DNA from 2 places in the Streptomyces sp. NPDC038707 genome. Region 1 is predicted to be linked to the other one. Evidence: predicted binding sites of a transcription regulator. Region 1 holds the regulator's gene; the other holds the start of a gene.
What was found. Region 1 encodes HrcA, which represses chaperone genes, less so after heat shock. Its sites were predicted from a motif close to TTNGCACTCNGNNNNNCNGAGTGCNAA; they were not measured.

Region 1 (4,235 bases):
GCGAGGAACCCGAGACCGCCGGCCTCGGAGACGGCGGCGGCGAGCTGCGGGACGGAGACTCCGCCCGCCATGGGGGCCTGCACGATCGGGAGGGGGAAGAGATCGGTCAGCGCGGAGGACATGACCGCATGGTGTCACGTCCTCCGGACCGGTCCGAATCGGGGCATCCCCTGGGATATCCCTGAGGCGCCCCCGACTCACCTCGGGGGCGCCTATGGGGTTCAGCGGCCGTTGAACGCGTCCTTCAGCCGGGAGAACAGGCCCTGCTGACCTGGCTGGAACTGGCCCTGGGGGCGTTCCTCGCCGCGGAGTTTGGCCAGTTCGCGCAGCAGGCGTTCCTGCTCGGGGTCCAGCTTGGTCGGGGTCTGCACCTCGACGTGCACGATCAGGTCGCCCCGGCCGCCGCCGCGCAGATGCGTGACGCCGCGGTCGTGCAGCGGGATCGACTGGCCGGACTGGGTGCCCGGCCGGATGTCGACCTCCTCCATGCCGTCCAAAGTCTCCAGCGGGACCTTGGTGCCGAGCGCCGCCGCCGTCATCGGGATGGTGACCGTGCAGTGCAGGTCGTCGCCGCGCCGCTGGAAGGTCGGGTGCGGCAGCTCGTGGATCTCGACGTACAGGTCGCCGGCCGGGCCGCCGCCGGGGCCGACCTCGCCCTCGCCCGCGAGCTGGATCCGGGTGCCGTTGTCGACACCGGCCGGGATCTTCACCGTGAGCGTGCGACGGGAGCGCACACGGCCGTCGCCGGCGCACTCCGGGCACGGGGTCGGTACGACCGTGCCGAAGCCCTGGCACTGCGGGCACGGCCGCGAGGTCATGACCTGGCCCAGGAAGGACCGGGTGACCTGCGAGACCTCGCCCCGGCCGCGGCACATGTCACACGTCTGGGCGGACGTGCCCGGAGCCGCGCCCTCGCCGTTGCAGGTGTTGCAAACGATGGCGGTGTCGACCTGGATGTCCTTGGTCGTCCCGAAGGCCGCCTCGTCCAGCTCCACCTCGATCCGGATCATCGCGTCCTGGCCGCGCCGGGTGCGCGAGCGCGGCCCGCGCTGCGACGCCGTACCGAAAAACGCGTCCATGATGTCGGAGAAGTTGCCGAAGCCGCCGGCCCCAAAGCCGCCCGCGCCGGCACCGCCGGACTGCGAGAGCGGGTCGCCGCCGAGGTCGTAGACCTGCTTCTTCTGCGGGTCCGACAGCACCTCGTAAGCGGCGTTGATCTCCTTGAACCGCTCCTGGGTCTTCGGATCCGGGTTGACGTCCGGGTGCAGCTCGCGCGCGAGCCGGCGGAACGCCTTCTTGATCTCATCCTGCGACGCGTCGCGGCGCACGCCGAGAACGGCGTAATAGTCCGTGGCCACTTACGACTCCGCCAGGATCTGTCCGACGTACCGTGCCACTGCGCGTACCGCTCCCATCGTTCCCGGGTAGTCCATGCGGGTCGGTCCGACCACGCCGAGCTTGGCAACCGCCTCGCCGCCCGAACCGTAACCGACCGACACGACGGAGGTGGAGTTGAGTCCTTCGTGGGCGTTCTCGTGGCCGATGCGCACGGTCACGCCCGGGTCCTTGGCCTCGCCGAGGAGCTTGAGGAGCACGACCTGCTCCTCCAGCGCCTCCAGGACGGGCCGGATCGTGAGGGGGAAGTCGTGTCCGAAGCGGGTGAGATTGGCGGTACCGCCGATCATCAGCCGCTCCTCGTTCTCCTCCACGAGCGTCTCCAGCAGGGTGGAGAGCACCGTGGAGACCGTACCGCGGTCCTCCGGCTCGAAGGCATCCGGGAGGTCCTCGACCAGCATCGGCACATCGGTGAACCGGCGGCCCGCGACCCTGCTGTTCAGCCGGGCCCGCAGATCCGCCAGCGAGGCCTCGCCGAACGGCGCCGGACAGTCGACCATACGCTGCTCGACCCGGCCGGTGTCGGTGATCAGCACGAGCATCACGCGCGCCGGGGCGAGCGAGAGCAGCTCCACGTGCCGGACCGTGGACCGGGTCAGCGACGGGTACTGGACGACGGCGACCTGCCGGGTCAGCTGCGCAAGCAGCCGCACCGTGCGGGCCACGACGTCGTCCAGGTCGACGGCGCCCTCCAGGAAGTTCTGGATGGCCCGCCGCTCGGGCGCGGTCATCGGCTTCACGCCCGCGAGCTTGTCCACGAACAGGCGGTACCCCTTGTCGGTGGGGATGCGCCCCGCGCTGGTGTGCGGCTGCGCGATGTACCCCTCCTCCTCCAGGGCCGCCATGTCGTTGCGGACGGTGGCCGGGGAGACGCCCAGGTTGTGCCGTTCGGTGAGCGCCTTGGAACCGACCGGCTCCTCGGTGCCCACATAGTCCTGGACGATGGCGCGCAGTACCTGAAGCCTGCGTTCACTCAGCATCCGCGCGCACCTCCAGCACGTCGTCCCTCGTCCCATCGGGTCGTCCCCCTGGCACTCCTCCCGCGCGAGTGCCAGCATTCCCCGGCCCAGTGTACGGCCGTCGGGCGCACACCGGGCAAGGTCGGGCCGCCGTACCGGGTCGTACCGCTAGCGTCGCGGGTATGACCGTGACTTGGGAAGAGCTGGGCTGGGAACGGCTGGCGGCCGGGGTGGGGCGGTGCCGGCTGCCCGGCTGGGACTGCACGGCGGGGCTGGTCATGGGCGCGGGGACGGCACTGCTCGTGGACGCCGGGTCGAGCCTGGCGGAGGGGGCCCGGCTGCGCGCGGAAGCCGGGGAACTGGCGGGCGGCCGTGTGACCCATCTCGCGCTCACCCACCCCCACTTCGACCATGTGTTCGGCGCGGCCGTGTTCGCCGGGGCGGAGGTGTACGGGGCGGTCGGCCTGGACGCGGTGTTCGCCTCCGAACGGGCGGAGCTGCGGCTGGACGCGGTGCGCAACGGGCTGCCGGTCGCCGACGCCGACGAGGCGGTGGACACGCTGGTCCCGCCCCGGCACCTGGTGTCCGGGGAGTGGACGCTGGACCTCGGCGACGGCCGCCAGGCGCTGCTGGCCAACGTGGGCCCGGGCCACACGGCCCACGACCTCGCGGTGCTGGTCCCGGGCTCCCCGGAGGTCGTCTTCTGCGGCGACCTGGTCGAGGAGTCCGGCGAGCCCCAGGCCGGCCCCGACGCGGTCCCCGCCCGCTGGCCCGACGCCCTGGACCGGCTGCTGGCGCTGGGCGGCGAGGACGCGGTGTACGTGCCGGGTCACGGGGCGGTGGTGGACGCGGCGTTCGTACGACGTCAACGGGACGAACTGGCGGCCCGGTTCGGCGTGATCTGAACGGCGTTCCGGGTCCGAGCCCGGCGTGTCGCGCTTGTCACGGCACGGCTTCTCCTATCGTCATCCGAATGCGCCAGTACTCCGCCGATCTCACCCCACCGTGGAAGAAGAAGCCGCGGCCGGCGCCGGAGGTGCCCGCCGAGCCGGGCCTGGTGGTGGAGGAGGCCGGTACCGGGTTCTGCGGGGCGGTGATCCGCTGCGAGGCGGGCACGGTCACCCTGGAGGACCGCTTCGGCAAGCACCGCGTCTTCCCCCTGGAACCCCGCGGCTTCCTGCTGGAGGGCAGGGTGGTGACGCTGGTCCGGCCGTCCTCGGCGCCGGCCCGCCCCACCCGTACGGCGTCCGGCTCGATCGCCGTCCCCCAGGCCCGCGCGCGGGTGGCCCGCGCCGGCCGCATCTACGTGGAGGGCCGGCACGACGCCGAGCTGGTCGAGAAGGTCTGGGGCGACGACCTGCGCGTCGAGGGCGTGGTCGTGGAGTACCTGGAGGGCGTGGACGACCTCCCGGCCCTCGTGGACTCCTTCGCCCCGGGCCCCGACGCCCGCCTGGGCGTCCTGGTGGACCACCTGCTGCCGGGCACCAAGGAGTGGCGGATCGCCCAGTCGGTCACCAGCGAGCACGCCCTGGTCGTCGGCCACCCGTTCATCGACATCTGGCAGGCCGTGAAGCCGTCCTCGCTGGGCATCGAGGCGTGGCCGGCGGTCCCGAAGGGCCAGGACTGGAAGACGGGCGTGTGCCGGGTGCTGGGCTGGCCGGCGGAGAACACCGGCGCGGTGTGGCAGGCCGTCCTGAAGCGGGTGGGCTCCTACAAGGACCTGGAGCCGGAGCTGCTGGGCAGAGTGGAGGAACTGATCGACTTCGTCACGGGTAGCGGTGGGGCCTGACGTCGGGGAGGGTTCCGAACTCGCTGGTGTCGAGTTCAAGCCCGAGATCCTCCAACGGAACCGGGGCGCCGAACTTGATGATCCGCTGACTG
Region 2 (4,235 bases), on a different contig from region 1:
CGTGGCCCGTACGGCACCCGGCGCCCCGGTCCCGAACCACAGCACCGCTTCCTTCACGTCCCCGCCGTCCGAGATCCACTCGGCCTCGGCCTCCGCCGGGACGATCTCGTGCGGAATGCCGGGCGCGATCTTCAGTGCCGCGAGGGACGCCCGGCGGGCCGCCCGGACCGCCCAGGACAGCGGCGGCGAGTACGCCTCCGGGTCGAACACCCGGCCGCGCCCGCCGCGCCGGGCCGGGTCCGCGAACACCGCGTCGTACCCGGTGGTGTCCACCTCCGTCACATCGGCCTCGCGCACCTCGATCAGCTCGGCCAGGCCCAGCGCCTCGGCGTTGGCGCGGGCCGCCGCCGCGGTCAGCGGGTCGCGGTCCACGGCCAGCACCCGGATCCCGGCCCGCGCCAGCGCGACCGCGTCCCCGCCGATGCCGCAGCACAGGTCGGCCACGGAGGTCACGCCCAGCTCAGCGAGCCGCCGCGCCCGGTACGCCGCCACGCTCGCCCGGGTGGACTGCTCGACCCCGTTCGGGGTGAAGAACATCCGGCCGGCGTCCGCGGCCCCGAACTTCGCCGCCGCCCGCTGCCGCAGCCGGGCCTGGCCCAGCGCGGCCGAGACCAGTTCGGCCGGGTGGTCGCGGCGCAGCCGGGTGGCCACCGCGAGTTCCCGCGCGGGCTCGGTGTCGCGCACCTCGTCGAGGAGGGCGCGGCCTTCGGGGGTGAGGAGCAGAGCGAGGTCGTTCACCGGCTCATTGTGGGCCAGTCGGTGGATGGTGCGCCCGCGGCGGCGGTGTCGGCCGGGGGAGCGGGCCGGGGCCTGGGAGGATCCGGCACCATGCGAGCAGTAGTACAAAATGACAAAAGTCGGGCACGGGTCGCGCAGGCGGACGGCGAGGGTCGGGCACGGGTCGTGCGGACGGACGGCAAGAGCCGGGCACGAGTCGCGAAGACGGCCGCGGCCGCCACCGCCCTCGCACTGGCCGCCCTCCTGTCCGGCTGCGCCGGCGACCCCGCCCCGGCCCCGGCGCAGGGCGGCCCCGCCCACCCCCTGGACCCCCGCGCCCGCGAGGCCGCCGAACACGCCCGGCTGGCCGCCGCCGCCCGGCGCTGGGGCCTGGACCGGGCCCCGCTCACCCCGCCGGCCCCGCCCGCCGGCAAACCCCGGATCACGCCCCGGGACGGCTTCGAGGTGGACGGCCAGGAGGAGGAGAACCTCCCCCCGGTCTTCACCACCGTCCCCACCCGGCAGAAGGTCGTCTTCCTCACCATCGACGACGGCGCCGAGAAGGACCCGGCGTTCCTGCGCATGATGAGCGAGCTGAAGGTGCCGTACACCGCGTTCCTCAGCAACTACGTCATCGAGGACGACTACGGCTACTTCCGCCGGATGCAGGCCCAGGGCGTCACCCTCAACAACCACACCCTCACCCACCCCTACCTCCCCGGACTGTCCTACGAGGAGCAGCGCGACGAGATCTGCGGCATGCAGACCGTCATGAAGAAGCAGTTCGGCAAGGCGCCCACCGTCTTCCGGCCGCCGTACGGCAACTACAACGGCGACACCCTGCGCGCCGCCAAGGAGTGCGGCATCAAGTACGCGCCCATCTGGGACGAGGAGGTCTTCGTCGACCACTGGGAGTACCGCGACTGGGACCGCCGGCTGCACCCCGGCGACATCGTCCTCACCCACTTCCGCGGCCGGGACGACTGGAACGGCACGATGGTGGACGACATGCGGCGCTTCCTGGACAAGGTCACGCGCGAGGGCTACGCCGTCGCCCGCCTGGAGGACTACCTGTGAGGCGCCTGCGGGGCCCCGCCGCGGTCCTCGCCTCGGCCCTGCTCCTGGCGGGCTGCGCCCAGTCCGTCGACCCCATCGAACGCCTCGGCAAGAAGGCCGCCGCAGGGGTGCGCCCGCACGCCACCGGCCCCGGCCGGGCCTACCGGCACTGGGGCCTGACCCGCCCGCTCGCCCGCTCCCCGGTCCGCGACGCCCGCCCGCTCGCCCTGCACCGGGCCACCCCCGCCCCGCCCCCGGTGATCGACCACGTCCCCACCCGCGACCCGGTCGTCTTCCTCACCTACGACGACGGCGCCGAACGCGACCCCCGCTTCGCCGACATGGTCCGCGACCTGCGCCTCCCGGTCACCCTGTTCCTCACCGACGGCGCCGCCGCCCCCGGCTGGCGCCACTACGCCCGCCTGCGCGCCCTCGGCGCCGGCATCGGGAACCGCGCCGTCGGCCCCCGCGCCCCGGCCGGACTGCCGTACGCCGGCCAGCGCGCCCAGATCTGCGGCCAGCAGGACCGGCTGCGCACCCGCCTGGGCGTCCGCCCCCGCCTGTTCCGCCCGCCCCACGGCTCCTACGACCCCACCACCCTGCGCGCCGCGGCCGACTGCGGCATCTCCGCGGTCGTCCTGTGGCGCACCGCCCTCACCCCGGCCGGCCTCACCCGCGGCCTCGCCCCCGGCGACATCGTCCTCGTGGACTCCGGCGAGCCGGCGGACGTCCCGTTGCGCGAACGCACGGCACGGGTCCTCAGGGCGGCCCAGGCGCGGCGCCTGACGGTGGCCCGCCTGGAGGACTACCTCTAGGAGAGCCGGCTCCCCGGGCCCCCGGTCAACGCCACGACGGCCGATTCACCGCCGACGCGCCGCACGGCATTGGCACTCCGCTTGACCGAGTGCTAATCACGGTCATAGTCTCAGGTCTGGCACTCCGCAGGTGAGAGTGCCAACAAACGCGACGGGCAGGTCCGGCACCCGCGACGACGGATCGACCTGGTCGCCACCTCAGACAGTTAACCCCGTGAGATCTCCGAAGGGGGAGGTCGGATCGTGACGACCGCCAGCTCCAAGGTTGCCATCAAGCCGCTCGAGGACCGCATCGTGGTCCAGCCGCTGGACGCCGAGCAGACCACGGCCTCTGGCCTGGTCATCCCGGACACCGCGAAGGAGAAGCCCCAGGAGGGCGCCGTCCTCGCCGTGGGCCCGGGCCGGTTCGAGAACGGTGAGCGCCTTCCGCTCGACGTCAAGGTCGGCGACGTCGTCCTCTACAGCAAGTACGGCGGCACCGAGGTGAAGTACAACGGCGACGAGTACCTCGTCCTCTCGGCTCGCGACGTGCTCGCGATCATCGAGAAGTAATCACCTCAAGCGACTCTCTGCTTGAAGCTGCGCCCCTGGCCCCCGCGAATCGACAAGAAGCCGGGCGCCCGGGGCGCGGCGTTTTTCACCCACAGATTTCCGAGAGGGCTCCCGCTGCCATGGCGAAGATCCTGAAGTTCGACGAGGACGCCCGTCGCGCCCTTGAGCGCGGCGTCAACAAGCTTGCCGACACGGTCAAGGTGACGATCGGCCCCCGCGGCCGCAACGTCGTCATCGACAAGAAGTTCGGCGCCCCCACCATCACCAACGACGGTGTCACGATCGCCCGTGAGGTGGAGATCGAGGACCCGTACGAGAACCTCGGCGCCCAGCTGGTGAAGGAGGTGGCGACCAAGACCAACGACATCGCGGGTGACGGCACCACCACCGCCACCGTGCTCGCCCAGGCGCTGGTCCGCGAGGGCCTGAAGAACGTCGCCGCCGGTGCCTCCCCGGCCGCCCTGAAGAAGGGCATCGACGCCGCCGTCAAGGCCGTCTCCGAGGACCTGCTCGCCACCGCGCGCCCGATCGACGAGAAGTCCGACATCGCCGCCGTCGCCGCGCTGTCCGCCCAGGACCAGCAGGTCGGCGAGCTGATCGCCGAGGCGATGGACAAGGTCGGCAAGGACGGTGTCATCACCGTCGAGGAGTCCAACACCTTCGGTCTGGAGCTGGACTTCACCGAGGGCATGGCCTTCGACAAGGGCTACCTGTCGCCGTACTTCGTGACGGACCAGGAGCGCATGGAGGCCGTCCTCGACGAGCCGTACATCCTCATCACGCAGGGCAAGATCTCCGCCATCACGGACCTCCTGCCGCTGCTGGAGAAGGTCATCCAGGCCGGCTCCTCCAAGCCGCTGCTGATCATCGCCGAGGACGTCGAGGGCGAGGCCCTGTCGACCCTGGTCGTCAACAAGATCCGCGGCACCTTCAACGCCGTCGCGGTGAAGGCCCCCGGCTTCGGCGACCGCCGCAAGGCGATGCTCCAGGACATGGCCGTCCTCACCGGCGCCACCGTCATCTCCGAGGAGGTCGGCCTCAAGCTCGACCAGGTCGGCCTGGACGTGCTCGGCTCCGCCCGCCGTGTCACCGTCA

Region 2: a site for HrcA is predicted at 2,658-2,684, ahead of groES (co-chaperone GroES). Genes of this name have one in related genera too.

Annotation. Positions count from the first base shown of each region.
Region 1 is NZ_JBEZUP010000009.1:220,299-224,533, forward strand. It holds gene AB0E62_RS15475 (nitronate monooxygenase) at 1-122, opposite strand, end outside; gene dnaJ (molecular chaperone DnaJ) at 222-1,358, opposite strand; gene hrcA (heat-inducible transcriptional repressor HrcA) at 1,359-2,375, opposite strand; gene AB0E62_RS15490 (MBL fold metallo-hydrolase) at 2,537-3,259, shown strand; gene AB0E62_RS15495 (DUF3097 domain-containing protein) at 3,328-4,143, shown strand; partial or broken gene AB0E62_RS15500 (Uma2 family endonuclease) at 4,121-4,235, opposite strand, start outside.
Region 2 is NZ_JBEZUP010000010.1:155,636-159,870, reverse strand. It holds gene AB0E62_RS16405 (methyltransferase domain-containing protein) at 1-738, opposite strand, end outside; gene AB0E62_RS16400 (polysaccharide deacetylase family protein) at 829-1,794, shown strand; gene AB0E62_RS16395 (polysaccharide deacetylase family protein) at 1,791-2,588, shown strand; gene groES (co-chaperone GroES) at 2,832-3,140, shown strand; gene groL (chaperonin GroEL) at 3,260-4,235, shown strand, end outside.